One region of the Streptomyces sp. NPDC006733 genome, then DNA from elsewhere that is predicted to be linked to it. Evidence: riboswitches for the same ligand, from Rfam matches in the RefSeq annotation. Region 1 holds a riboswitch; each other region holds the start of a gene.

Region 1 (7,129 bases):
GTCGGGGTAGCCGTCGACGGCGTACCCGGCGCCGCGCAGCGCGTCCAGCAGGCCGACGGCCGACGCGGGGGTGTCGAGGCCGACGGCGTTGCCGACCCGCGAGTGCTTGGTGGGGTACGCGGTGAAGACGACCGCGAGCTTCTTCTCCGGGTTCGGCTTGTGCTTGAGCACCGCGTGCCGCACCGCGATCCCGGCGACGCGCGCGGCGCGTTCGGGGTCGGCGACGTAGACCGGCACGTCGCCCTCGCCGGTCTCCTTGAACGAGAAGGGGACGGTGATCAGCCGGCCGTCGAACTCCGGGATGGCGACCTGCATCGCCGCGTCCATCGGCGACAGGGCCGCGTCGGAGGCCTCCCAGGCCGCGCGGGACGACGTCAGGCACAGGCCCTGGAGGACGGGCACGTCCAGGTCGGCGAGCGCGCCGATGTCCCAGGCCTCGTCGTCGCCGCCCGCCGAGGCGTCGGAGGCGCGGGTGCCGCCGGACGCCAGGACGGTCGCGACCAGCGCGTCCGCCCGGCCCAGCAGCGCGTACAGGCCCTCGTCGGCGCCGCGCAGCGTCCCGCAGTACACCGGCAGCGCGTTGGCGCCCTTCGCCTCGATCGCGGCGCAGAGCGTGTCCACGAAGCCGGTGTTCCCGGAGAGTTCGTGGGCGCGGTAGAAGAGCACGCCGACGGTCGGGCGGCCCTCGGTGAACGGGTACGCGCCGTGCGTCCCGTACTGCGGCATGGCGGCGGGCGCCTCGAAGCCCTCGCCGGTCAGCAGGACGGTGTCCGACAGGAAGCGGGTCAGCTCCACGAGGTTGGCCGGGCCGCCCTCGACCAGGTAGCGCAGCGCCTCCGCGACGACGCCCGCCGGCACCGAGGACTCCGCCATGAGTTCGGCGTCCGGCACCGACTCCCCGCCGAGCAGCACCGTCGGGATGCCCGACGCGCGCAGCGCCGCGAGCCCGTCCTCCCAGGCGCGCTTGCCGCCGAGCAGCCGCACGACGGCGATGTCCGCGCCCTCGGTGAGCGCGGCCAGGTCGTCGGGGGAGACCCGGGTCGGGTTGCCGATCCGGTACCCCGCCCCGGAGGCGCGGGCCGCCAGCAGGTCGGTGTCGGCGGTGGACAGAAGCAGAACGGTGGTCACGGTGCCCCCGGAGCGATAAAGGGGAGGCCGGCGGGTGCGCCGTCCTCGATGAGCCGCATGAGCGCGGCGGTGTCCGCGTGTTCTTCGATCAGGTCGCCGAGGCGGTCGAGCTGTTCCTCGCGCAGCGCCCCGAAGGAGGTGTCGGGGGCGGGGACGAACCGCCGCCCCGCCTGGTCGGCGATCCGGCGCAGGAAGGCGCGGCGGAAGCCGTCGCTCTCCAGCGAGCCGTGCCAGTGGGTGCCCCAGACGGCGCCCGACCGGCAGCCGTCCAGCGCGCGCCCCCGGTCGCCGGTCATGAACGGCCCGTCGCCGCCGAGGACTTCCGCGACCCCGTGGTGGATCTCGTACCCCTCCACGGGCTCGCCGAGCGCCTCACCGACCGGCCGGGCCAGCGTCTTCTCCGCCGCGAACCGGACGCGGACGGGCAGCAGTCCGAGCCCGTCGACGCGGCCGGCGCGCGACTCGACGTCGTCCTCGATGGCCTCGCCGAGCATCTGGTAGCCGCCGCAGATGCCCAGCACCGGACGGCCTTCGGCCGCCCGCCGGACGATCGCGTCGGCGAGCCCGCGCTCGCGCAGCCAGGCCAGCGCCCTGACGGTGCCCCGGGTGCCGGGCAGCACCACCAGGTCGGCGTCGGCGAGCTCCTGCGGCCGGTCGACGAAGCGCACCACGACGCCCGGTTCGGCGGCCAGCGCGTCCACGTCGGTGAAGTTCGACATCAGCGGCACGGCGACGACCGCGACCCGCAGCAGGTCCGCGCCGTGCGGCGCGGCGGTGACGGACTCGCGGACGGCGCCGCGCATCGACACGCGCAGTCCGTCCTCCTCGTCGATGCCCAGCCCGTGCGCGAACGGCAGCACCCCGTACACCGAGCGGCCGGTCAGCCCGCGCAGCATGTCCAGGCCCGGCTCCAGCAGCGAGACGTCGCCGCGGAACTTGTTGACGAGGTAGCCGCAGAGCAGCGCCTGGTCCTCGGCGCTCAGCAGCGCCGTGGTGCCGAAGAACGAGGCGAAGACGCCGCCCCGGTCGATGTCCCCGACCACCACGACCGGCAGCCGGGCGGCGCGGGCCAGGCCCATGTTGACGATGTCGTTCCGCCGCAGGTTGATCTCGGCCGGACTGCCCGCCCCTTCACAGATCACCGCGTCATACGTGCCCCGCAGTTCGGCCAGGCACTCCACCACGGTGGGCAGCAGTGCGCTGCCGCGCCCGCCGTCGCCGTGGTAGCCGCGGGCGCTCATCTCGCCGACGGCCCGGCCCATCAGCACGACCTGGCTGGTCCGGTCGCCGCCCGGCTTGAGCAGCACCGGGTTCATCAGCGCCGTCGGCTCGACGCGGGCGGCCTGCGCCTGCATCGCCTGTGCCCGGCCGATCTCGGCGCCCTCGCGCGTCACGAACGAGTTGAGCGACATGTTCTGCGCCTTGAAGGGCGCGACCTTCACGCCCTGCCGGACCAGCCAGCGGCAGATGCCGGCCGTGACGACGCTCTTGCCCGCGTCGGACGTGGTCCCGGCGACCAGCAGCCCTCCGCCGGTGGGACGCGTTCCGCTCATCGGGTTCCTCCCTGGGGGGACGGTGACAGCGCGGTCGCGGCCAGCCGCCCGCCGACGCAGACCGCCAGCGCCAGCGCGCCGACGCGGCGCGAGAGCCGTACGGCGCGGGCGATGTCGGCGACTTCGGGCGGCCGGCCTGCCGGGCCGAGCACGGCGCGGTGCTCCACGCGGCCGGCGTAGGCGAGCGTGCCGCCGAGCCGGACGCCCAGGGCGCCGGCGAACGCGGCTTCCACGGGGCCCGCGTTGGGGCTGGGGTGGCCGGCGGCGTCGGCGCGCCAGACCCGCAGCGCGCCGCGCGGGTCGGGGCCGGCGAGGGTGGCGAGGACGGCGGTCAGCCGGGCGCCGGGCCAGCCGGCGACGTCGTCGAGGCGGGCGGCGGCCCAGCCGAACCGGCGGTAGCGCGGCGACTTGTGGCCGGCCATCGCGTCCAGGGTGTTGACCGCGCGGAAGCCGACGAGCCCCGGCACCCCGGCGGCCGCGCCCCACACCAGGGCGCCGACGACGGCGTCCGAGGTGTTCTCGGCGACGGACTCCACGACGGCCCGCGCGATCTGCGCGGCGTCCAGCGACTGCGGGTCGCGGCCGCACAGGTTCGGCAGCCGCTCGCGCGCCACCTCCAGGTCGCCCGCCTCCAGCGCGGAGCCGATGGCCAGCGCTTCGCGGCCCAGCGAGGCGCCGCCCAGCACCGACCAGGTGGCGGTCGCGGTCAGCGCGATGGCGGCGGCGGGGGAGGAGCGTACGGAGCGGGCGGCGAGCGCGGCGGCGGCGGTCGCGCCGCCCGCGCACAGCGCCGTCCAGAGCGCGCCGCTGCCGCGGTGGTCGCGCCACAGGCGGCGTTCGGCGGCGGCCGCGGCACGTCCGAACCCGGCGACCGGGTGGCCGCGGCGCGGATCTCCGGCGATCAGGTCGGCGAGGTGGCCGAGGGCGGTGCCGCACGCGAGGGCGTGTCCGGCGCGCACGGCGTCAGCCCGCCGTCATGCCTCGACGGGACAGGGCCTGGGAATCCGGTGGGGTACGACGGCGGCCGGGCATGGCAGGAGTCCTCACTCAGGGTCCGCGCCCTGGTTCGACGTGACCGGCGGCGGAGAGTCTCCTGGCTCCCGGATGCGCGCACCCCGCTCCGACCGGCCGATCGCTCGGCCGTGGTGTTCGGGTGGGGTGCACTCCCCGGTGACAGTGGCGGGACCGCGCCGGATTCGCACCGGACTTCCTCTCCTGCCGCCGTATGGCACCGGGCAGTCCACCACGTGCCGGGAACCCCGTCAACTCACTGTTGACCTGCGACGGAAGATGTGCGAAGGCCCACACCCGCGGTGCGGGGTGCGGGCCTTCGGCGGTGCCGCGCCGGCGACGCCGGCGGTCGAGCGGGGATCAGGCGGGGATCAGGCGACGATCAGGAAGATGCCGTACGCGACGGCCGCCGCGCAGAGCGCGAAGCACGCGTAGGCGCCGGTCCGGGTCAGGGCGGCGGTTCCGCCGGAGGCGGCGGCGCCGTCGGCGGACTCCCGCTTGGCGAGCCCGACGATGCCGAGGGTGAAGACGCCCACCAGCCCGATGGTCACCGCGAGGGTGACGCCGAGGACGGTGCCGAGGGCCTGCCAGTCGATCTGCATGGTGCGGATTCCTTCCGGGCCGGGATCAGGCCGTGGCCGGCGTGGCGTCGGCGGTGGTGATGACCGCGGGGGCCGGGATGGTCGCGGCGAGCGGGGCGACGTGGCCGGCGGGCGGCGGGCTGACGGCCGCGATGGCGGCGGTGACCGCACCCTGCGACTCGGCCGGGAGCTCGTTGACGTTGCTGTGGTCGATCGGCTTGCGGCGCGAGGCCAGCCAGATCGCGGTGCAGGCGGTGAGCGCCAGCACGGCGACCGCGGTGACGCCCCAACTGCCCTGGTCGGCCAGCAGCGCGGCTCCGGCGGCCACCAGGCCGGCGGCGGGCAGCGTCAGGCCCCAGGCGGCGACCATGCGGCCGGCGGTGCTCCAGCGGACCACGGCGCCCTTGCGGCCGACGCCGGAGCCCATGACGGAGCCGGAGCAGACCTGGGTGGTGGAGAGCGCGAAGCCGAGGTGCGAGGAGGCCAGGATGGTGGCCGCCGCGCCGGTCTGGGCGGCGAAGCCCTGCGGCGCCTCGATGTCGGTGAGGCCCTTGCCCATGGTGCGGATGATGCGCCAGCCGCCGAGGTAGGTGCCGAGCGCGATGGCGGTGCCCGCCGAGACGATGACCCACATCGGCGGGTCGGCGTGCGGGGCGACGACGCCGCCGGTGATCAGCGCGAGGGTGATGACGCCCATGGTCTTCTGCGCGTCGTTGGTGCCGTGCGCGAGCGAGACCAGGCCGGCCGAGGCGATCTGCCCGGCCCGGTACCCCTTGGCGGTCGCCTTCGGGTCGCTGTTGCGGCCGATGCGGTAGGTGAGCTTGGTGGCGAGCATCGCCGCCAGGCCCGCGACGATCGGGGCGGCGAGCGCCGGGATCAGGACCTTCATGACGACCTTGTCGCCGTTGACGCCGTGGGCGCCGACGGAGACCAGGGTGGCGCCGATCAGGCCGCCGAACAGTGCGTGGGAGGAGCTGGACGGGAGCCCGGCCAGCCAGGTCAGCATGTTCCAGACGATGGCGCCGACCAGGCCCGCGAAGATGACTTCGGGCCGGATCCCGGCGCTCTCGTCGATGATGCCGCCGGAGATGGTCTTGGCGACCTCCACGGAGAGGAAGGCGCCGACGAGGTTCAGCACGGCGGACATGGCCACCGCCGTCTTGGGCTTGAGTGCGCCGGTGGAGATGGTGGTGGCCATCGCGTTGGCGGTGTCGTGGAAACCGTTCGTGAAGTCAAACACGAGAGCGGTCACGATCACGATTCCGATCAGGAGCGTGATGTGTTCCATTTACCCAGGCAATCGTTTGATCGGACAGTGGCGATGGCGACCGTACGGAGCCTGGGTGAACGGAAGGTTAACTGGCGGCGGCTGCGTGGTGCCGGTGTCCGGGCACCCGATTCTTCAGGCCACGACGGGTGTTGGGACGGTTCAGGCGCCCCACGGGAACCCGGCCCCTTAGCAGCTCGCCACCGGGGCCGGCGCCACCCGGAAAATTGGTACGAAACCGTCCGCGGATTCCGCTTAGTGCCGTCCGGAGATCCGGTCCGCGACGCGCGCCACCGGGTCCGTCCCGGCGCTGCGCCCGGCCAGCTCCCGGCGGTCCGCGCCGCGGTAGGCCGCGTACATCCCGTGCACCCCGATCCAGCGGAAGGGCTCCGGCTCCCAGCGCCGCACCCGGTGCCCGACCCAGGGCAGCGCCGTCAGCTCCGTGCCGTGGCCCTGGCCCGAGTCCAGCTGCACCAGGTCGCGCAGCGTGCGCGCCGCCAGGTTCGCCGTCGCGACGCCGCTGCCGACGTAGCCGCCCGCCCAGCCGAGCCCGGTGGCCCGGTCGAGCGTCACGCTCGCGCACCAGTCGCGCGGCACACCCAGCACCCCTGACCAGGCATGGTCGATGGCCGCCCCGGCGGTCGCGGGGAAGAAGCGGACCAGGATCTCGCGCAGCGCCTCGACCGTGGCCGGCTGGGTGCGCCCGTCGTTGTCGGTCCGCGAGCCGAAGCGGTACGGCACCCCGCGACCGCCCAGCGCGATCCGGTCGTCGGCGGTGCGCTGCGCGTACATGTACGCGTGCGCCATGTCGCCGAGGGTCTCGCGGCCGTCCCAGCCGATGGTGTCCCAGATCGCCCGCGGCAGCGGCTCGGTGGCGATCATCGAGGAGTTCATCGGCAGCCAGGACCGCTTCTGCCCCTTGAGCGACGCGGTGAAGCCCTCCGTGCAGCGCAGCACGTACGGGGCGCGCACGGTGCCGTACGCGGTGACCGCGTGCTTCGGCCTGATCGCGGTCACCGCGGTCGACTCGTGGATCACCACGCCCAGCGCCTCGACGGCCCGCGCCAGCCCCTGCAGCAGCTTCACCGGTTGTATACGAGCGCCGTGCGGCGTCCAGGTGCCGCCGGAGGTCCCGGCGACCCGGATCCGCTCGGCGGACTCGCGCGCCCCCAGCAGCAGCCGGTCCTTCTCGCCGAAGGCCACCTCCGCCTCGTGGAAGGCCTTCAGCCGGGCGAGCTGCGCGGGGGAGTGCGCCACCTCCAGCACCCCGCCCTTGACGATGTCGGCGTCGATGCCCTCCTCGGCGGCGGCCCGCACCACCTCGTCCACCGTCTCGTTCATCGCGCGCTGCAGCGCGACGGCCGCGTCGTGCCCGTGCAGCTTCGCGTAGCGGTCCCGCCCGGCGATTCCGTTGTAGAGCCAGCCCCCGTTGCGCCCGGATGCGCCGTAGCCGCAGAACTTCTGCTCCAGCACGATGATGCGCAGGAACGGCACGGCCTTCTTCAGGTAGTAGGCCGTCCACAGCCCCGTGTAGCCGCCGCCGACGATGCAGACGTCGGCGGTCGTGTCCCCGGGCAGCGGCTCGCGGG
Region 2 (7,129 bases), on a different contig from region 1:
TAGTCGTGGGTGATCTGGAACAGCTTCGCGCTGCCGTTCACCCCCGGCCGGCCGCCCCACCAGGCCCAGCCCTCGTTCATCTCGTGCTGGGGCCGGAACAGCACCGGGATCCCGGCGTCCTTCAACTGCTGGAGGTACGGGACCGCGCCATCCAGCTTGGCCTTGTACTGGTTGTTCAGCGTGGCGCCGCTGGTGGTCAGCTGGCTCCACTCGGCGTCCGACAGCTTCGCGCCGTTGATCCCGCCGTTGAACTCGCAGGTCGCCACGTCCGGCCGGCACATGTGCCAGGTCAGGCTCACCAGGGAGCCGTTGGCCCACTCGGTCTTGGCCTGGTTGATCATCGTCTGGCGGTTGGCGACGTCAGCTGCGGTGAAGCCCAGCTCGCCGCCCCACAGGCCCGGCCACTTGCCGGTGAGCGCATGCGCCTGGATGGTGTACTGCGACGGGTTGCTCAGCGGCTCCTTGTTGTGGACACCGCTGACCACATGGTTGCCGCTGATCTGCTGCAAGTAGCTGATCACGGCGGCGGGGGTCGAGGCGCCCGTCGCCGACGCCTGCGAGGGCGTCGTGGCCAGCCAGGCCACCGCAGCGAGCGGCAGCGCGGCGAGCACGACTGCGGTCTTGCGCGTGAAGATCTTCGGTCTCAATGGAGAACCCTCTCATGCGGCCCGTGGGGGGAAGATGTTGGTAGAACGTTGCATGCGGGCGGTTCTGGGACGGCGTCCCGGCCGTTCCTGATATCGTTGTCGCCCCCCAAATGGGGCTGAACCAACGCCTGGAAGCTAGGACTCCGCCATCACCGTGTCAATGGATCGGACAGAGCCCATGTAAAACGTGCGAGTAACGAGGTCTTGTATGCAATTAAGCGCATGATTGTCGGGTTGGCCCTGATTTTTCGATGGGATCCAAATGCCCCAGAGCGACCGCAACACGGCGCCTAACAGGGCTCCATGACGGGTAATCGCGACATACCCCCACACCCGCTCGGCGTTTGCTGAACCATCGTCCGAGAACTCGAAAGTTACTGGAACGGTATATGGACAGTGCCGGAAGACACGTCTACTGTGACGCCGCTCCCCTCTGCTCGACACCTCGGCAGCACTGGCCCGGCAACTTCCACCCCCGGCCAGCACCTCCCGCCAGACGTAAGGACCCAGGGATGCGGCGAGAGGAACGGGCCGCCCGCGGGGGCACAGGACGAAAGACCCGGCGGCGGGATTGCCTGGCGAGCCGCCCAGGTGACGGACAACGACCCCGCCCCGCAGGGGCCGGTTCGCCGCGTCCGGGCGTGAGAAATCCGCGGCGGCCGGCCCGGCTGGTCAAGATACTGAGACCGAGAGCCCCGTCGCTGAAGGAGCTGTGACCGTGGAGGATCCGCAATTCACCCTGCAGTTGACCGACTCGGGCAGTGGTGGGCCAGAGGCTCTGCGCGCGGTCAGAGCACTGACCGGGCTGAGCCTCTGGCGCAGCAAGCTCCTGTTGGAGAGCACACCTGCGACCGTTTTCGAGGAGGGTGTTCCGCTCGAGGTGGCCCTCCACGCTGTACGGCGGTTGCAGCAGACCGGAGTGGGTGCGGCCGCCCAGTGCACCTGGTGCCAACGGTCAGTGCCCGGCGCCGGGGCCCCGCTCGACCCGGGCCCCTGTGAGTCCCGGTACTGGCCGACCGCCCACAGCGCCGCGAACTCCCTCATCGCCTGCGACTGCCGCTTCTGCACCACCTACGGGCCTGTCGCCGCAGCCGTCCTGCCCTACACCGGCGGTGACCAAGGACTTCCGGTGGTTCGCGGACGGGATCGGTGATCGGCGCCGCGGTGCCCAGCCGGACTCCCGAGTACTCAGCGCGTCGGCTTCGGCCCTCCTCGATGGCATGGGGGTGCTTCGGGCGAGGTGGCCGCCTGGCCGACGTGGGAGCCGGTCGAGCCGGCGGCCGTTCTCAAGGTGACGTCAGAAGGCGGTCAGGGTCGAGACAAACCGGTCGCCGGTCTTGATGCGGAACTGGCAGCCGCCCACCGCGATGGAGGTTGCGTTGACGGCAATGTTCCAGTGCTCGGCGGCACCCGCGGTCTCGGCGGCTAGGCGGCTGACCGCGTAGCCGTCGAACGACGGGTACCAGGTGCCACCCCCGGAGAAGTGCGCCCGTCTCGCGGCGGTGTCGAGGACCGCGGTCGGCGTCGCCACCGGATCGGGGTGGGCGGCGCCGTTCGTGCCGTCGCGCTGGTGGGTGCCACCGGCAGCGGTCGTGACGCCGTGGCCCCGGGTCAGGACGACGCCGTTCTGCAGACCAGGACAGCGCGAAGCGAGGCACATCGCACGGTGGGCTCTCCGCGTGGCAGCACGGAAGGCTGCTCACGGTTGCAGGTCAGCACCGGATTCCCACCGGCTTTCCCCCCACGCGGGCGCATGAAATTGTCGGTCCGTCAGCTCGGCGGACCGCGTCCCGTCGCAGGGCTCTCCGCCTCCCGGCGGGCCGAGTTCGCCGACCGGGGGTGGCTGGCCGCCGCGCCGCCGGTCGAACTCCCACAGCGCGCCGCGGCGGAAGGCGGGAACGGAGCGGCCGTGACAGCCGGGGACCCTGGTCACGGGCTCGGGAAAGTATCCGGGCCGGACACTGCGGTACACGCGGATGACGGCCGCGGAGGAGTAGCCGAGCCACTGCGCGGCGTCGTGGATGGAGACGACGTCCGAGGCCGCACCCGCGTACAGGGCCCGGACATCCACGGACGCCAATGCGGTACGGCGCGCCGCCAAAAAGGCCGCGTACCAGCTCGTGAACGCCTCCTGCTCCCACCAGTCCTGCCGTTCGATCCGTGCCACCCGCTCCGGATGCCGCAGCTCCCCCGGCGCCTGCGCCCGCAGCTGGTACCAGCGCGCCACGGTGGTCCGCCCGGCCCGCGTGTAGTCGATGATCCAGTCCCGGTTCACCAGCCAGGTGCCACGCCGGTCGATCCGCTGCGGAGCGAACTGCCGACGACTCATCGCGCCCTCCCGCGGGTCCTGCCCGGCGTGGTGACCTGGCCGTGGTGGCCTCGGTGCCGGTCAGCGCCCCGTCGAGGAGGTCGTCGGCGGGCACCACACGAGAGGGGCCGGTCGTGCCGGCGGGGTGTCGGCCTGCGACGAAGCAGGATGAGTTGGTGGTCCATAGATGCCTGCTCTCATCAGGTGAGATCCAGGGGGAGGCACGGCGAGACCGTCGGTGGGCGCACGGGTGGGTGCGCTGCCGACGCGACCGTAGGACGGCGAACTGCGAGGCGGGTGCCTCGAAGGTCTATGAGTGCGCGGTGAGTTGTGCGCGCTCTGCGGGGTCACCAGGGGCGTGGGTACGGACCGGTGCCATGCGTGTCTGCTCCATCCTCGTGGAAAACACGGAACGTTCCGCGGCCGGTATCCTGACTCCCGGATCCCCGCGTGCCGCCCGCCTTCCCGGCAGACCTCGCCAGTGGCGTGCAGACGGCAGCACACTCCCCGGTCACAGTGGCGGGACCGTGCCGGATTCACACCGGCTTCCCTGCACCGCGGACCTTGCGGCACGAACCTATAGTCGGCTGTCCGAGTACGTCCACCCCCTCTCCGAACGGGTCCGCGGACAGGTTTGGTCGTGGCGCTGCGGTCGCATGGGGAAGTCGCCCTGCTCGGCCGCAAGAACGGCCGCGGTCCCACGCCTACGACCGGGGTTGAGGGGCCCGGCACCGCGGGGCGTACGGCAGCCGGTCCGTCCACCGCACGCCCCGCCCCCGTGCCCGCCCATCACCGCGGCCGCGCGTCGGCGTCAGCTGCCGTAGCGCAGCGCGATGGTGTCTCCGAGCCGGATGACGGTGTCGCGGTCGGCCGCGACGGCCGCTCCCCCGTCGATGCCCGTCTTCCGCGTCGAACCGCCGCTGTTGGGCGTTGCGTTCACCGCGGCGGCGCAACGGTTCAGGGTCGGCTCACGTTGTGAGGGTCCAGGTGACGGTGTCGGTGTGGGTGGTGCCGTCGATGGTCGCGGTGACGGTGATGGTGTTCGCCCCCGGGCGCAGGGTCACGCCCGTCCAGGTGAAGACCCGGTCGGTGCTGCTGCGCGTGCCCAGTGCGGTGCCGTTGAGTACGGCGGTGACATTGGCCGCGTTGGAGTAGACCTTCAGCTGCGTTGCGGCGACGGTCCGGGCGGTCCAGCGGCGGCTGGTGATGTACAGCGTCGGTGTGGCGGCCCAGTTCGCCTTGTACCAGTAGAAGGCGTCCTTGCGGGTCGCCCGGTCGCGGGTGACCAGCCCCTTGTCGTTGATCCCGGGCCGGCCACCCTCGTTGCGGCCGTCCGAAGCGAAGTCGAACATGCTCCACACGAACGTGCCCCACACGAAGGGCCGGGCCTTGAGCTGCCGCCAGGACGCCTCGTGCAGCAGCGCCTGGTACTCCTCCGGGTGGAACTGGCCTCCCGGGCTGGGCTGGGAGGGGTTGAGCGCGTGCTGGGTGATGTTGGCGCCGGCACCGTACTCCGACAGGCCGAAGGTGCGGTCGGGCTCGGCCCGGTGCAGGTTGTCGGCCCACGGTCCCAGATCGTTGTAGGTGCCTCCGTACCAGCCGTAGTACTTGTTGAACGCGGTGGTCTCCGCGTGGCCGGCGACTTTGGCGTCGTTGCCCAGGTTGTTGGCGTAGGTGCTGAGGCGGTCCGGGTCCTCAGCGGTGACGAGCGCGGCGAGGCCGGCCAGCAGCGTGTTGGTGGGGGTGTCGTCGCGGCCCTGCTCGTTGCCGATGCCCCAGAAGACGATCGACGGGTGGTTGTAGTTCTGGCGGATCAGCTCCCGCAGCTGGTCCTTGGTGCTCGCGGTGAAGGCGGCCGAGTTCGTGGTCCCGTTGACCAGGGGGACCTCCGCCCACACCACGAGGCCGGCGGCGTCCGCGAGGGTGTAGTCCTTCTGGTCGTGCTGGTAGTGCGCCAGGCGCACCGCGGTGGCGCCGAGTTCGCTGATGAGGGCGAAGTCCTGCGCGTGGTCGGCGTCGCTGACCGCCCAGCCCGCGCCGGCCCGGTCCTGGTGCAGGTTGACGCCGTGCAGGCCGTAGGGTTTGCCGTTGAGCGTGAAGCCGGTGGCGGGGTCGAGGCTGAAGCTGCGCAGGCCGAGGGGCTCGGTGACCACATCCGTGACCGTGCCGGCGGCCGCGTCCCGGATCTCGACGCTCGCGCTGTACTGGTGGGGATCGGCCAGGCCGTTCCATCGGCGGGGGTTGGCGATGGTGAGCGTCTGCAGGACGTCCAGCCCCGTGTTGGCGCCGATGGTCTGCGGCGCGCTGCTGCGGTCGGCCACGATCGTGCCGTCGGTGTCGGTGACGACAGCGCGCACCACCAGCGAGCGGCTGGTGGCGTTGTTGTTGAACACCTTCGCGGTCACGTCGACGGTTGCCGACGCGGCGGTGACACTGCGCTGGCGCAGGTAGATGCCGGGGCCGGCGTAGTCGAGCATCCGTACGGCGAGCTTGTCGACCGCGTAGAGGCTGACGTTGCGGTAGATGCCGCCGTCGAAGGTGTAGTCGGCGCTCAGCGGGGCGATGTCCGGATCGGGGGCGTTGGTGACCTTGACCGCCAGCACCTGGTCCGTGCCCGGGGTGAGCGCGGTGGTGGCTGCGAAGCGGAAGCGGGAGTAGCCGCCGCGGTGCTGACCGAGGCGGACCCCGTCGATCCACACGTCGGCGACCTGGTTGGCGCCGGCGAACTGCAGGAAGAGCATCTTGCCCGCCAGGTCGGCGGGCACGGTGACGTGCTTGCGGTACCAGCCCACGCCCCGGTAGTAGTTGCCGCCGCCGTCCGCGCCGTCGGCGGCGTTCCAGGTGTGCGGAACGCTGGTGGCCGCCCACGCGCCGTCGTCGAATCCGGGCTGCTCCGCTCCGGCGACGTCGCCCTGGTGGAAGCGCCATCCCGCATTGAGGCTGATCCAGGTGCGCAGGGCGGGTGGAGCGTAGGGCACGGCGGCGGGCGGTGCCGCGGCAGCGGCGGTGCGGGCGGCGAAGGTGGCCAGGACACCGCCTGCCGCGGTACCGAGCACCTGCCGTCGGCTGGGAAACAGGTTCATCGCATGCCCTCTCCGGGGTGGGGGGGACGAGGTCTCGCACGGCACGCGCTCGTCACGCACCACAAGGCGCCCGACTCCAGACAGGTTCACTGATGTGAACGATGATCGCGGATATGAAGAGCGGTGCGAGAGGACGCTAGGCCCAGAGCGCCGCGTGGGTCAACAGTGCTGCGAGCACCGCCCTGCGTCCGACCCCGCGGCGGGCCGCACGGCCCCATCCTTCGCGACACCCGAGCTGCGCAATGGCAACGAATGGCAAGCGCTTTCCATGCCTGGCCGGACCCGAGCTCGGCGGTCCGGGACCGGTCCCAGACGCCGACGGGACCACCCGCCCGGCCACACCCGACCTCGACCTGCCCGGGGGCGGCCCGCTCGACTCCCACGTCGCCCTCGTCGACGCTCAGGGACGCCCCTCCCACCGCCGCCCCCTGCACCGGTTGGCCGTCACCGGCGCGACGGCTGGCTCACGCCACCAGGCCAGCTGGCCCCAGCTCCCCGACGCCGCAGCCCCGCAGGCCGCCGCGGGCCCCTGGGTGACGACCGGCTCGGTCCTGCGCGGCTCCTGGGAGGTCCGCGCCGTCCGGGTGGACGGCGAGCCCGCGGGCCTGCGGCTGCGCATCGGCGGCTGGGCCGTGGCCCACGACCGGCCGCCGGAGCACCGCAGCACCGACCACGGCGCCGACGTGCGGTCCGCGGACGGCCACCAGGCGCGCTGCGCGGCCCTGCTCGGGTCGATGCGCGCGGGCGTCCGCACCTCCGCCGGTCGCACCTCGTACGGCACGCACGCCGCGGTCGGCTACCTCCAGAGCACCGCGGCCGTCCGCCCCGGCGAGGTGTACGTCGCGGCGATCGCCCTGGGCCGCGCGCTCACCGCTCCGCCGACAGTGACCGTCCGCACGGGCGACGGTGACGGCGCCTGCGATGACGTGCTGGTGTCCTGGCCGGACGGACACCACGACGTCCTGCGACTCGACCACTCCCCCACGCCGCCCATCCCTGCGGAAGGCTCATGATGCGGTCGGCGAGGGCCGCGAGGTAGCGGGCGGCGCCCAGGGCGGCCGCGCAGCCGGTGGCCGCCGCCGCCCGGCGGG
Region 3 (7,129 bases), on a different contig from region 1:
TCGGGCCTCGACGAGCTGCGCCACGTCTGGACCCTGAACGCGCGCCATGCCCTCACCCTGCGCCGGCAGCTGCCGCACGCCACTGTCTCCGTCGCGCCCATCTCCCTCCCGCCCGCCTTCTTCGCCGACACCCCCATGCCGCGGCCCGTCCCGCATCCTTACGCGGTGTACCTGGGACGATTCGCCGACTGGAAAGGCGCGCCCCGGCTCGCCGAGGTCTGGGCCGACCGGGTCTATCCCCGGACCGGAACCGTCCTCCTGATGATCGGGCACGGGCTCGAGCCCGGCACGAAGGGCGAGACCGCCGTCGTCGAGATCGCGCAGCGCCATCCCGAGCGCCTGTCGCTGATCCAGACCTCGGAGATCACAGCCCGGGTGGCCCTGCTGCGCCACGCAGACGCCGCGATCTTCCCGGGCCGGTACGAACACCTGCCGCAAGCCCTGATCGAGGCGATGGCCGTCGGAGTCCCGACGGTCTGCACCGCGATCGACGGCTACGCCCCGGTCGCACGCCACCGAGAGACCAGCCTGCTGATCGACCTGGATCTCGACGGCCTCGAGGCGGCCGTTGTGGAACTGCGTGACAACGCGAGCTTGCGAGCGAGCCTGTCAGCTCGGGCCCGGCGGGAAGTCCAGCAGTCCTTCACGGCGCAGCCCTCGACACTCCGCCTGGAAGCGCTGCTGGACGCGCTCTGCTGACGTGCGTGTGCGGACAGGGTGCGTTGCCGTCAGGCGGGTGCCCGCCGCAGCCGCACGAAGCCATGATCCCCGCAACCGGCGTCCCGCATCGCCCAGCCGAGGACTTCGGTGAGCCAGGCCAGCAGCTCGATCGACCACTCGTGGACGGTGCAGTCGGCGTGTGCGAGGAAGTCCAGCGGAACGTACTGAGAGCCGCGGAACTCCACCGGTCCCGGATCGGGCCGGTCACCCCGTTCCAGGACAGCGGCGTCACCCAGCCAGGTCTGCGCGGCGCCGAGGACGGCATCGGCCCGGGCGCTGTCGGTTGAGGACGCGTACAGCTCGATGCCGATCACTTCTGACCAGGCGGGGTCGGAGAACGCGAACCAGTCCCGGTCGTAGGCGAACTCGATCGGTTCACCGGTGAACTCGCCCAGGGGCAGCAGGAAATCCCCCTGGACGATGCTGGGCGTGCCCACCCGCCCGAGCACCCGCTCCAGCAAGGTGCCGATGGGCTGCAGCGGCACCCGGCCCTCTCCGGTGTCGGCCGTGTCGACCTGCAGCCAGAGCAGCTCCGGTGCCTCGGAGCTGCCGGTCCACGCGTCACCGGCGTCGTGGTGACGCCAGCGGATACGGGAGGACTCCTTCGAGCGGTGGAATGCTGCCATCCCCTGCATGACGCTCTGCCGGACGATCAGGATGAACGCGTCGTCGTCCGCGCCGTCCGCGTACCGGCGACCGACCCAGTCGTGCAGTTCGATCGAGCCCATCAGGCTGACGATCAGCGTCGACTCCATACCGGTCAAAGGCATCGCTTGTCGCTTCGCGGCTACGAGGTGGGAAGGCAGGGGTACGCCTTCGGCGTTGTCACGGCCTGTTCGGCGCTGTCCGCGTGACCGATGAGGTCGACGTCAATCCGCGTGCGGTACGTGTACGTCTTCCCTGCCGGGATCGGACCCGCCGCGCACACCATGCGGGCCGTCGCCCGCCGGGCGCTGCCGCCACCCGGATAGACCGTCTTCGTGCCCTGACCGACCACCCGCCAACTGCTGCCGGACTTCACCTCCAGCCAGATGGTCACCTTGGCCTTGGTGGCTTTCGTGGTGCCCTTGATCCACCAGCCATGCCCGGACATGGCGGCGGGCGAGTTCTTCGTCCACGTGGAGTAATGGACCTCATCGCCGTCCGTCAGGAACAGGCCGATGTCCGCAGCCCGCGCCTCCGGTCCAGTCTGGTGCACCACAACAGGGCTGGGCGCCGGCGGCGACAGCGCTGCCGCGCTGGCCGTGGCACAGGACGATCCGACGAGTGAGGCCACCGCGAGCGACACGCTCGCAGCCCATCGAAAGGCGCGCATACTTCCCCTCAACAGATGACGGCCCGCCGGTCGCGCGGACCCGCGATGGACGCTAACACAGGATTTGCGCCAGGTCGGAGAGGCACCGGCGGTGTGGCGGTAGGCAGTTCACCCTCGGCGGGCCGCAGGCGGGACGGCCGCCCTGACCCTCCGCACGCTGAGGGCCATCCGACCGGAGTTCCGTGCGGGTCGCGAGTTCCGGCGCCGTGGCCCGCAGGAAGTGACCTCCGCTCAGCGGGGTGCGGGGCCTCGGTACCGCGCCGCTCCTCGACGCTGACGCCCCGCAGCCCTGCCGTCGCCTCTCCGCCAGGGTGGACCACGCCCGATCCCGACTCCTGAGCACCGCCCGAGCGGGAAATATCACATCGCTCAGTGCGCCACTTGTGGCCGTCACCAGCGCCTTTTAGGGTGGCCAGGTCGTGGTGTTCGGGAAGACCGGTGCTGTCTCCGCCAAGGGGACAAAGGCCGGAGCGGCCCTCGCCACTGTGATCGGGGAGTGCTCGTCCCCTTCCGCCCCCGGCGGTGTCACTGGCCGAAAGGCCGGGAAGGCAGGGACGAGCGCGGTGATCCGTCAGCCAGGAGACCGGCCACGGCATCTCACGAAGTGATCCACGAGGTGTTGGAGCGTGACCGTATGACTCTGCCTGAGCAGAGCCCTGCTCGCGGCCGGGCAGCCTTCCACTGGCGGCGCCAGGACACCGTCCGCACCGCCGGGCTGCTGGCGGTGATTCTCGCCCTGCACGTCGTCGCCTTCGGCGTGTTGCTGGTGCTGGTGGTGCCCAACAACTACCGCGTCGGGTCCGAGGCGTTCGGCCTCGGACTGGGGGTGACCGCCTACACCCTGGGTATGAGGCACGCCTTCGACGCCGACCACATCGCCGCCATCGACAACACCACCCGCAAGCTGATGGCCGACGGCAAGCGCCCGGTGTCGGTCGGCTTCTGGTTCGCCCTCGGCCACTCCAGCGTGGTGGTCGCCATGGCCGCGCTGGTGGCCTGCGGCGCGCAACTGGCCGGAACGCTGATGAACGACGACTCCGCAACGCATCAGACGCTCGGGGTGATCGGCACCAGCGTCTCCGGAACGTTCCTGTACGCGATCGCCGCTCTCAACCTGGTGGCGCTGCTGGGCATCCTGCGCATCTTCAAAGCGATGCGGGGCGGCAACTACGACGAGGCCGCGCTCGAAGCGCACCTGGACTCACGGGGATTCATGAACCGTGTCCTGGGGCGGCTGACGAAATCCATCACCCGACCGGGCCAGATGTATCCGATCGGGCTGCTGTTCGGCTTGGGCTTCGACACCGCAACCGAGGTGACGTTGATGGTGATGGCCGGAAGCGGCGCCGCGGCGGGGCTGCCCTGGTACGCGATCGTGTGCCTGCCGCTGCTGTTCGCCGCCGGGATGAGCCTGTTCGACACCCTCGACGGAACGTTCATGAACTTCGCCTACCAGTGGGCCTTCTCCAACCCGGTGCGGAAGGTGTTCTACAACCTGGCCATCACCGGCCTGTCGATCGCGGTGGCCTTTGTCATCGGCACCATCGAGCTGGTCGGGGTCCTGCACGACAAGCTCCAACTGACGGATGCGCTCACCGGCTGGGTGGCCGGACTGGACCTGGACAACGTCGGCTACGTCATTGTCGGACTGTTCGTCCTCGTCTGGGCGGCAGCCCTGTCCTACTGGCGGCTGGCGAAGGTCGAGGAGCGCTGGACGGTGCGGGCTGCGGAAGGCAGCTGAGCTCTCAACCGCAGTCGGGGGTTGCCCTCCACCCGTTCCCGGACGGAGCGCCTTCGCGGTGCCTCGTACCGTGCCCTTCGGGGCACGGTACGAGCGCGGTCAGATGGTCGGGATCCCCTGCCAGGGGGTGTCGGCGTCGGCGTCGCCGGGCGCGCGCAGCGCCTCTTCGACGGTGTTGGCGAGGACGAAGACCTGCAGGGCCCCGGTGAGTTCCAGGACATGTCGCACCGAGCCGCTGATCGCGGCCAGGACAAGTGCCGCACCGTCCCGTCTGGCGTGCTCGCGGAGCCGCAGGAAGCGGTTGAGGCCCTGGGAGTCGCAGAAGGTCACCCCGGAGCACTCCAGGACCAGCCGTCCGCACCCGTCGCCCAGCGCGCGGCCCGCCGCGTCGCCCAAGAGCTGCTCGGTGTTGCAGTCGAGCTCCCCGGACACCGCCAGGACGACCACGCCCTGCCGGACGGGGCCGATCGGACGCACCCGCAACGGCTCCATCGTGACCACCCCTGCCCTCTCGCCTCCACCACTTACGAGACCCTCTTCCACCGCGTCGAACCGTGTGGACGGTATCTGTCTACCCCAGGTGGAACGACACAGTCCCCCCTGCCCAGAGGACGGGTACGCCCGGTGCCGTGCCTCGCGTCGCGGGGCGGATCCGTCCGCCGCGGGCGGGCAGCAGGTGGTCGAGCAGGTGCCGATGGTTCGTCTCCTCCCGAACGCCCCGCGCACCATCCTTCTGCAGGGCCTCCCCCAGCAGCTGTCCCACCTCACCGCCGACGCGTTGCGGCCCTGACGAGCCCGAGCACAGCCGGTTGGCCGTCAGGGGGAGCGCTGCAGGCACCAGCCGGCCGTCGAAGGTGTCGGGGGGCGGCCACGAAACCTGGGCCGGTTCCCTGCCCGGCGCTGTGCGGGGGCTGTCGCAGGGTCGGGGTGACCGGTGATCGCCGGTACCCGACCGGTTGCAGCGTCACGGCAGGTGATCGGGAGCGGGCTCATCCCGAGTCTTCGCTCGCCGGGGCGGGCAGGGCGGGCACGCCGAGGGCCAGGAGCGCGGTGTCGTCGTCGAGCCCTTCGCCGAAGCCGGCCAGCAGCCCGGTCAGGGAAGTGATCAACGCCTGCGGGCCCGCAGGCGGCTGGGAGGCGACGAAGGCGCTCAGGGCGTCCTCCCCGTAGAGCTCGCGCCGGGGTCCGGTGCGGGCCTCGGTCAGGCCGTCGGTGTACAGCAGCAGGGTGTCGCCCGGCAGCAGCTGGGTGCGGGTGGGGATGAACCGGGCGTGGGGCAGGACGCCGATGAGCATCCCGCCGGGGGTGGGGAGATAGGCGGCGGTGCCGTCCGCGCGCTGGACCAGGGCCGAGGGGTGGCCGCCGGAGGCGAGGTGCACCCCCACCTGCGCGCCCCCCAGCTGCAGGGTGCCGAATATGGCGGTGCAGTAGCGGGTGTCGCCGCTGGAGTACCGCTCGTGCAGCACCGTGTTCAAGGTGGTCAGCACGGTGACGGGGTCGGGGTCGTGCAGGGCGGCGGCGCGCAGCGTGTAGCGCGTCAGCGAGGTCAGCGCGGCGGCCTGGGGGCCTTTGCCGCAGACGTCGCCGAGGAAGAACGCCCACCGGTCCACGCCCAGCGGGAACAGGTCGTAGAAGTCGCCGCCGAGCAGGACCGGAGATGCCGTGTGGTAGTGCGAGCTGGCCTCCAGGCCGGGAACTGCGGGCAGTGCGGCAGGCAGCAGGCTCTGCTGCAGGACAGTCAGCGCTTCCTGGAGCCGTTCCCGGTCGGCGTCCGCCTGCGCGCGGGCCTCCTCGGCCTGCTCGCGCGTGTCGTCCGCCTGCCGGCGCGCGTCCTCGGCCGCCTTGCGGCCGCGCAGCAGTTCCATCTCGTAGGCGCGCCGGTCGCGGGCGTCGAAGACGGTGGTACGGATCAGCAGCGGCTTCCCCTCGCCGCTGACCTTCACCTTCGAGGTGACCAGCACGGGCATGCGCTGCTTGCCGGCGGTCTTGAGGTCCAGGGCGACACCGCTGACTTCGCCCTTCATCTGCAGCAGCGGTGCGAAGTGCGTCTCGTGGTACAGCTTGCCGCCCACCGTGAGCAGATCGGTGAAGCGCATTCGTCCCACGACCTGCCGCCGGTCGAGGCCGAGCCAGTCCAGCAAGGTGGTGTTGATCTTCGCGATGGTGCCGTCCATCATCGTCGACAGGTACCCGCACGGAGCCTGCTCGTACAACTCCTCCGCGCTGTCCTCCAGCATCGAGGTGAAGAGCGCGTCGGTGGCGTCGACGTCCGGCTCCCCGTCCGAGTCCTGATCGGTGCGGCACATCATCGGCTCCCTCCGATGAAGCCGGTGATCGCCCCGACGGTGGCTTCGGGTGCGCTCAACTGCGGGCAGTGCCCCGTCGCCTCCAGGGTCACCAGGCAGCTGCCGGGGATCGCCGCGTGCACGTACGCGCCGACCTCGCGGGGGGCGATCGCGTCCTGCCGGCACTCCAGAACCAGCGTCGGCACCGCGACCGTTGTGAGATCGGCGCGGCTGTCGGACAGGAACGTCGTCCGGGCGAAGACGCGGGCCATCTCCGGATCCGTCGCACAGAACGAGGCGGTCAGCTCCTGGCCCAGCTCCGGCCGGTCCGCGTTCCCCATGATCACCGGTGCCATGGCCGCTGACCAGCCCAGGTAGTTGGATTCCAACGACTCCAGCAGCTCGTCGATATCGTCCGCGCTGAACCCGCCCCGGTAGTTCCCGTCGTCGACGTAGCGCGGCGAGGGGGCGACCATCACCAGCCGGCCGAATCGCTGGGGTGCCATGGCGGCCGCCAGCACGCCGACCATCGCGCTGACCGAATGTCCCACAAACGTCGCATCCCGCAGGTCCAGCTCCTGGCAGACGTCCAGCACGTCCCGCGCGTAGCCCTGCAAGGAGCTGTAGCGCTGCTCGTCCCAGGCCGAAGGATCCGCTTGGCCCGAGCCCACGTAGTCGAAGAGCACCACGCGGAAGTCCTCGGCCAGAGCGGGGAGCACCAGGCGCCACATGTTCTGGTCGCAGCCGAACCCGTGCGCCAGCAGCAGCACCGGCCCATCTGCCCGACCGGTGACGGTGATGTTGTTCCTTCGACGGATGTCCATACCCGTCAGTTTTCCATCAGCCCGCGCCGCCGGAAGCAGGGGCTCCGTTCCGGGGCTGCCCCCGGTGCGCGGGCTTCCTTCGAGGATGCGGTCGAACCGTACCCGGCTCACGGCGACGGGGTCCGACCCACACGGAGCCGGACGGGCGTGGCGGGCTCGGTCGACGTATCCATAGGCCATTCCTTCGCTGTGGGTCCCCCGTATGCACGCGCACCTACCCGCTGCGGCGCAGGGCACGCCCGGT
Region 4 (7,129 bases), on a different contig from region 1:
GCCGCCGGGGCCAGGGCCGGGTACGCCCGCGGCGCCGCGACGGCGCCGTGGCTCCCGCCGGCTCCGACGGCGGCGCCGGCGAGCAGGCCCGCGGCCACCGCCCAGAGGGTGCTGCGCGACCGGCGCCGCCGGCGCGGTCCGACGTGCTGGGGGGCGGGTACGGGAACGTGACGCACAGGAGGCACCTTCCGGGGGCCGGCGGCCGCTCGCCGTACGGGGGACCGCACCTCGGTGGTTCGGAGGGACGTAACGACGAGGGCCGGACGTGGGGCGAACGGAGGCCCGGCGGAGCGATCACGATGTTCCGCCGGGCCGAACTCCAGGGGGTGGGCGCTACGCGCCGGCCGGGCCGCGCGGGCCGGCTACCGGCCTGCCTCGTCGGTGGGCGGAGGAGTGCCACCCAGCTGCTCGTTCAGCTTCTGCTGGGCCGTGTCGACCTGGCCGCTGTACTTGCCCTGGGTCTTCTGGTCGATGAAGTCGCCGCCCTTCTCGATCCCCTGCCGCGCCTGGTCCTCGTGGCCCTTGAGCATGCCTTTGATCTTGTCCAACATGGACATGTGGGTCCTCCTCGCGTGATGGACAGCACCTCCAGGATCTCCGCAGCGGACAAGGTTCGCATTACGGGCGATCTTCCGGACCGTCCAGCCGGGCCGCCCGGGCACACGAGCGGTGCGGCACACCCATCAGAGCGCTCCTCCGGAGGCGGCCCGGGGTGAACACCGCTCCTTTAGCCCGGAAGGATGAACGGGTGCGGTCTCCCCCGGCCCGGCGGCCGGGCCGTGACCGGGGCCGTGACCGGGGCCGTGCTCGGGGCCGGGGCGGGCCTGCGCGGGGCTGCGCGGTGCCCGTCCCGGCCCCGGGCGGGTCAGGAAGCCGAGCCCGGCAGTGTGCTCCGCACCTCACGCGCGGCGGCGACGAGGTTCTCCAGCGAGGTCCTGGCCTCCGGCCAGCCGCGCGTCTTCAGGCCGCAGTCCGGGTTGACCCACAGCCGCTCGGCGGGGATCGCCTCCAGGCCCTTGCGCAGCAGGGCTGCCGCCTCCGCCGCACCGGGGATGCGGGGGGAGTGGATGTCGTAGACCCCGGGACCGACCTCGCGCGGGTAGCCGGCGGTGGCCAGCTCGCCCGCGACCTGCATGTGGGAGCGGGCGGCCTCCAGGCTGATGACGTCGGCGTCGAGGTCGTCGATGGCCTGGAAGATGTCGCCGAACTCGGCGTAGCACATGTGGGTGTGGATCTGGGTGGCGGGACGGACCCCGGAGACGGTGAGGCGGAAGGCCTCCGTCGCCCAGTCCAGGTACGCGGCGCGGCCGTCGGCCCGCAGCGGCAGCGTCTCGCGCAGCGCCGGCTCGTCCACCTGGATCACCGAACTGCCGGCCGCCTCCAGGTCGTCCACCTCGTCGCGCAGGGCGAGCGCGACCTGGCGGGCGGTGTCGCCCAGCGGCTGGTCGTCCCGGACGAAGGACCAGGCCAGCATGGTCACCGGACCGGTGAGCATGCCCTTGACCGGGCGGTCGGTGAGGGACTGCGCGAAGCGCGTCCAGCGGACGGTCATCGGCTCGGGACGGGAGATGTCCCCGGCCAGGATCGGCGGCCGCACGTAGCGGGTCCCGTAGGACTGGACCCAGCCGTGCCGGGTGGCGAGGTAGCCGGTCAGCTGCTCGGCGAAGTACTGCACCATGTCGTTGCGTTCGGGCTCGCCGTGCACCAGGACGTCGATGCCGGCCTTCTCCTGGAAGGAGAGGACCTCGCGGATCTCGGTCTCGATGCGGGCGTCGTAGGCGGCGGTGTCGATGCGCCCGGCCCGCAGATCGGCCCGCGCGGTGCGCAGTTCGGTGGTCTGCGGGAACGAGCCGATGGTGGTCGTCGGCAGCAACGGCAGGGCGAGCAGGGCGCGCTGGGCGGCGGCGCGCTCCGCGTAGGGCTGGGAGCGGCGGGCGTCGCCGTCGGTGACGGCGGCGGCGCGGGCCCGGACGGCCGGGTCGTTGGTGAGGGCGGAGCCCGCCCGCGAGGCCAGGTCGGCGCGGTTGGCGGCGAGTTCGGCCGCGATGGTGTCGGTGCCCCGGGTGAGCCCGCGGGCCAGCGTGACGATCTCGGCGGTCTTCTGCCGGGCGAAGGCCAGCCAGCGGGCGATCTGCGGGTCGATGTCGCGCTCGGCGGTGGCGTCCAGCGGCACGTGCAGCAGGGAGCAGGAGGACGCCACGTCGACGTGTCCGGCCAGCCCGAGGAGGGTGCCCAGGACGGACAGCGACTTCTCGTAGTCGTTGATCCAGACGTTGCGGCCGTTGACGACGCCCGCCAGCAGGCGCTTGCCGGGCAGTCCCCCGACGGCCGCGAGGTCGTCGAGGTTGGCGGCGGCGGGGCCGGTGAAGTCCAGCGCGAGGCCCTCGACGGGCGCCTTGGCCAGGATCGGCAGGGCCTCGCCCAGCCGGTCGAAGTACGACGCGACCAGCAGCTTGGGCCGGTCGGTGAGAGCGCCCAGCACGCGGTAGGCGCGCGCGGCGGCGTTGAGTTCGGCCGGGGTGCGGTCCTGGACCAGGGCCGGCTCGTCGAGCTGCACCCACTCCGCTCCCGCGGCGAGCAGGTCGGCCAGTACCTCGGCGTACACCGGCAGCAGCCGGTCGAGGAGCGTCAGCGGTTCGAAGTCCGCCGCGACGCCCGGGGCGGGCTTGGCGAGCAGCAGGTAGGTGATCGGGCCGACGAGCACCGGGCGCGCGGCGAGGCCGAGCGCGAGCGCCTCCCGCAACGCGCCGACCTGCTGGGCGGAGTCGGCGCTGAACACGGTGTCCGGGCCCAGCTCGGGCACCAGGTAGTGGTAGTTGGTGTCGAACCACTTCGTCATCTCCAGCGGCGCGACGTCCTGCGTGCCGCGAGCCATCGCGAAGTAGCCGTCCAGCGCGTCGGCGGCGACCGCGGCGCGGTGCCGCGCGGGGATCGCGCCGACCATGACGCTGGTGTCCAGCACGTGGTCGTAGTACGAGAAGTCGCCGGTCGGGACCTCCTGGATGCCGGCGTCGGCGAGCTGCCGCCAGTGGGTGCGGCGCAGCTCGGCGGCCGCGTCCCGCAGGGCGTCGGCGCCCACGGCGCCCTTCCAGTAGCCCTCGATCGCCTTCTTCAGCTCGCGGTTGCGGCCCTGCCGGGGGTAGCCGTGCACGGTGGGGCGGGCGGTGCCGGGCGAGCCGGTCGTGGAACGGGTCGTGGAACTGGACGTGGAACTGGACGGGGAACGGGTCGAACCGGTCATGGAACTCTCCTTCGCGAGTGTCTCCCATACGACTCCGGGGAGCCGACGGCGCGAAGGGACCACAGACCGGACGGGACGCCCGTCGCCGAGCGCCGGAACGACGCACGCGGCACGAGCCCGCCTGATGTGTACTCCGACCCGCCCTCGAGGTCTCCGGAATCACCGTGCGCCGACGAGGCGCGCGGGCAGTGGCAGGTCTTCGGACTCGCGGGCACGTCTCGTACGGACACGAGACACCTACTGGCCGTCGCTTCCCAGGTCCCGTCTCGGGTCCCAGTGCGTATGACGGCGGTCGTTCCCACTCACCGCTGCGGGGCAGTCCCGGAATTCCACCGGGTTCCCTCTTGCGACGCGCCTGCCTGGCGGACAGGGCGAACCAGCTGCACCGCCCAGCCTAGGCCAAGAGCGTGCCGGGGTCAGCGGTGTTCAGCTGCCGGACGGTGAGATGGGACACCGCCGCGTCCACGGCCGCGGGGCATGGTGCAGACTCGACGCCGTGAGGAAGATCTTTGTCATCGGTATCGGTGCGGGCGACCCGGACCATCTGACGCTGCAGGCGGTCAAGGCGCTCAACCGGGCCGATGTGTTCTTCGTCCTGGACAAGGGCGAGGAGAAGTCGGACCTGGTGCAGTTGCGCCACGACATCATCGAGCAGCACGTGACGCGGCCGCACCGCCTGGTGTCCGCTCCCGACCCCGACCGGGACCGCACGGCGCCGTCGCCGGTCTACGCGTCGGCGGTCGGTGACTGGCGCCACCGGCGGGCCGACATCTACGAGCGGTTCATCGCCACGGAGCTGGCGGACGACCAGTGCGGCGCCTTCCTGGTGTGGGGCGACCCCGCCCTGTACGACAGCACGCTGGGCATCCTGGAGGACGTCCTCGGGCGGGGGACGGTCGCGTTCGACTACGAGGTCGTCCCCGGCATCAGCAGTGTCGCGGCGCTGGCCGCCAAGCACCGCACCGGGCTGAACAGGCCCGCGAAGCCCGTGCAGATCACCACCGGCCGGCAGTTGGCCGCGGGCTTCCCCGCGGGCGCCGACGACGTCGTCGTCATGCTCGACGCGCACCAGGCCTTCGCGCACCTCCCCGACGACGGCGCCGACGTGACGATCTACTGGGGCGCGTACCTGGGCACCCCGGACGAGATCCTGGTCTCGGGGCGGCTGCCCGACGTCGCGGAGCGCATCCAGGAGGTGCGCGCCGAGGCCCGCGCCCGCAAGGGCTGGATCATGGACACCTATCTGCTGCGCCGCACCCCCGCCGGCGACCGCGACGACGGCTGATCCGGCTTATCCGGTCAAGGGTCGAGCCGGGCCGGCGCGGCGCGCAGCCATGCGGCCGCCTCGTCGGGGGTCGCGACCACCGGCACCCCGCCGGGCACCGGCGGGCGGCGTACGACGACGACCGGCACGCCCGCCTCGCGGGCGGCGGTGAGCTTGGCCGCCGTGGCCGGTCCGCCGCTGTCCTTGGTGACGAGGACGTCGACGCGGTGCCGGCGCAGCAGTTCCGCCTCCCCCTCGACGGTGAAGGGCCCCCTGGCGAGCAGCACGTGCGACGGCTCGGGCAGGGGCGGTCGCGGGGCGTCGACCGAGCGGATCAGGAACCACAGGCCGGTCGTCGCGGCGAAGGCCTCCAGCCCCGTCCGGCCCGTGGTCAGGAAGATCCGCCGGCCGAGGCCCGGGAGCAGCGCGGCGGCCCCGGCCAGGGAGTCGGCCGGGTGCCAGCGGTCGCCCGGGGCCGCCACCCAGCCGGGCCGCCGCACCGCGAGCAGCGGGACGCCGGCGGCGGCCGCCGCCCGCGCGGCGTGCGCGCTGATGGTGGCGGCGAACGGATGGGTGGCGTCGACCAGCGCGTCCACCGCGTGGTCGGCCAGCCAGCACCGCAGCGCGTCCGGGCCCCCGAACCCGCCGATCCGCACCTCGCCCGCGGGCAGCCGCGGCTCGGCGACCCGTCCCGCCAGTGAACTGGTCACCCGCAGCGCCCGATCGGCGGCCAGGGTCGCGGCCAGGGCGCGCGCCTCGGTGGTGCCGCCCAGGATGAGCACATGGCGCGTCACGTTCGCCGTTCCCCTTCCCTCGCCGCGGACAGCGTCGCAGTGTATCGAGCCGCTGCCGCGCGCCCGGCCGCTCACAGGGTGACGAGGGTGACCTCGGTGGCCTTGACGCTGGTCCACACGGGCGTGCCGTCGGTGAGGCCGAGTTCGGCGGCGGCCTGCGGGGTGATCTCGGCGACGAGGTCGGGTGCCTGCTCGGAGGTGACGAGCAGCCGCAGGCGGCTGCCGACGGAGGTGATCTCGCGGATCGTGCCGGGCCAGACGTTGCGGGGGCTGCCCGCGGGTTTCTCGCGGTGCACGGAGACCGCCTCCGGCGCGATGATCGCCAGGGCGCGCGCCCCGTCGGCGAGGGCGTCGGCGACGACGAGCCGGCCGCCGCCGGCCAGCGCGAGGCCGCCGGCGGTCGCCGTGCCGGGCCACGCGTTGCGGCCGAGCATCCGGGCGACCCAGGGGGAGCGGGGATGGCGGGTGACGTCGGCGGGCGACGCGTCCTGCAGCGCCTGCCCGTCCTCGAGGACGAGCACCCGGTCGGCGAGGGCGACCGCCTCGACGGGGTCGTGGGTGACGATCAGGCAGACCCCGCCGAAGCCGTCGAGGTGGGTGCGCAGCGTGTGCCGGACGTGCGCGCGGGTGGTCTGGTCGAGGGCGGCCAGCGGTTCGTCGAGCAGCAGCAGCCGGGGGCGGGCGGCGAGGGCGCGGGCGAGGGCCACCCGCTGGGCCTGGCCGCCGGAGAGCTGCGCGGGCCTGCGGTGGGCGAGGTGGCCGACGCCGAGCCGGTCGAGCCACTGCTGGGCGGTGCGGCGCGCCCGGGCGCGCGGTACGCGCTGGGCGCGCAGGCCGTAGGCGGTGTTGGACAGCGCGCTCAGGTGCGGGAACAGCGCGCCGTCCTGCGGGACCCAGGCCACGCCGCGCCGGTGCGGCGGCAGGTCCGTCACGTCGGTGCCGCCGAGGCGCAGTTCGGCGTGGGCCCGGGGGGTGAGGCCGAGCAGGGCGCGCAGGAGGGTCGTCTTGCCGGCGCCGTTGGGGCCGACGACGGCGATGGTGGTGCCGGGCTCGGCGTCCAGGGTCAGCCGGGTGGAGCCGGTGACGTCGGTGTGCAGCGACCAGCGGTCGTCCGCGGCCGGTGCGGGGGCGCTGTCGGTGACTGCGGGGGCGGGCAGCGGGGCGGGGTCCGCCGGGGCGTCGTCCGCCGTCCGCCGGGCGCCGCGCTCCCGGCCGGCTCCGCCGCCCGCTCCGCCGCCGGTCCAGCGGCCGCGCAGCGCGATCAGGACCGCCATCGCGATGGCGAGCAGCAGCAGGGACACGGACGTGGCCGCTTCGGGCGAGTCCTGCAGGAGCAGGTAGACCTCCAGCGGCAGGGTCTGGGTGGTGCCGGGGAGGTTGCCCGCGAAGGTGATGGTCGCCCCGAACTCGCCCAGCGCCCGCGCCCAGGTCAGTGCCGAGCCCGCCACCAGCCCCGGGGCGACTAGGGGCAGGGTGACGGTGAGGAAGACCCGCACCGGGGACGCTCCCAGCGAGGCGGCGGTCTCCTCGTAGCCGGGGCGCAGCCCCGTCAGGGTCCCTTCCAAGCTGATGACCAGGAACGGCATCGCCACGAAGGTCGCCGCGACCACCGCGCCCGAGGTGTGGAACGGCAGCACGATGCCGAACGTGTTCTCCAGCCACGGCCCGAGCAGCCCGCGCCGTCCGAAGCCGAGCAGCAGCGCGACGCCGCCCACCGTGGGCGGCAGCACCATCGGCAGCAGCACCAGGGAGCGCACCAGCGACTTGCCGGGGAAGTCGACCCGGGCCAGCAGCCACGCCAGCGGCACCCCGAGCACCAGGGAGAGCCCC

The links. Region 1 has a riboswitch for cobalamin ahead of ABZ721_RS21315 (cobalamin biosynthesis protein). Riboswitches for the same ligand answer to the same signal wherever they lie in the genome.
Positions count from the first base shown of each region.
Region 2: another riboswitch for cobalamin. It lies ahead of ABZ721_RS12355 (hypothetical protein); the one in region 1 lies ahead of ABZ721_RS21315 (cobalamin biosynthesis protein).
Region 3: another riboswitch for cobalamin. It lies ahead of ABZ721_RS30630 (HoxN/HupN/NixA family nickel/cobalt transporter); the one in region 1 lies ahead of ABZ721_RS21315 (cobalamin biosynthesis protein).
Region 4: another riboswitch for cobalamin. It lies ahead of metE (5-methyltetrahydropteroyltriglutamate--homocysteine S-methyltransferase); the one in region 1 lies ahead of ABZ721_RS21315 (cobalamin biosynthesis protein).

Region 1 covers NZ_JBEYJD010000023.1:72,621-79,749, forward strand. The annotation lists gene cobN (cobaltochelatase subunit CobN) at 1-1,128, opposite strand, end outside; gene ABZ721_RS21310 (cobyric acid synthase) at 1,125-2,681, opposite strand; gene ABZ721_RS21315 (cobalamin biosynthesis protein) at 2,678-3,640, opposite strand; cobalamin riboswitch at 3,768-3,895, opposite strand; gene ABZ721_RS21320 (hypothetical protein) at 4,064-4,294, opposite strand; gene ABZ721_RS21325 (inorganic phosphate transporter) at 4,320-5,561, opposite strand; gene ABZ721_RS21330 (FAD-dependent oxidoreductase) at 5,796-7,129, opposite strand, start outside.
Region 2 covers NZ_JBEYJD010000011.1:89,616-96,744, forward strand. The annotation lists gene ABZ721_RS12350 (glycosyl hydrolase) at 1-647, opposite strand, end outside; gene ABZ721_RS12355 (hypothetical protein) at 1,945-2,307, opposite strand; cobalamin riboswitch at 2,295-2,450, opposite strand; cobalamin riboswitch at 3,359-3,537, opposite strand; gene ABZ721_RS12360 (hypothetical protein) at 3,767-3,895, opposite strand; gene ABZ721_RS12365 (glycoside hydrolase family 2 TIM barrel-domain containing protein) at 3,924-6,038, opposite strand; gene ABZ721_RS12370 (hypothetical protein) at 6,281-7,051, shown strand.
Region 3 covers NZ_JBEYJD010000041.1:17,355-24,483, forward strand. The annotation lists gene ABZ721_RS30615 (glycosyltransferase) at 1-699, shown strand, start outside; gene ABZ721_RS30620 (hypothetical protein) at 729-1,490, opposite strand; gene ABZ721_RS30625 (hypothetical protein) at 1,508-2,008, opposite strand; cobalamin riboswitch at 2,439-2,642, shown strand; gene ABZ721_RS30630 (HoxN/HupN/NixA family nickel/cobalt transporter) at 2,670-3,776, shown strand; gene ABZ721_RS30635 (STAS domain-containing protein) at 3,876-4,268, opposite strand; gene ABZ721_RS30640 (SpoIIE family protein phosphatase) at 4,766-6,082, opposite strand; gene ABZ721_RS30645 (alpha/beta hydrolase) at 6,082-6,885, opposite strand.
Region 4 covers NZ_JBEYJD010000024.1:78,590-85,718, reverse strand. The annotation lists gene ABZ721_RS22060 (CAP domain-containing protein) at 1-176, opposite strand, end outside; gene ABZ721_RS22055 (antitoxin) at 363-557, opposite strand; gene metE (5-methyltetrahydropteroyltriglutamate--homocysteine S-methyltransferase) at 866-3,241, opposite strand; cobalamin riboswitch at 3,431-3,620, opposite strand; gene cobF (precorrin-6A synthase (deacetylating)) at 3,738-4,526, shown strand; gene ABZ721_RS22040 (cobalt-precorrin-6A reductase) at 4,541-5,299, opposite strand; gene ABZ721_RS22035 (ABC transporter permease) at 5,371-7,129, opposite strand, start outside.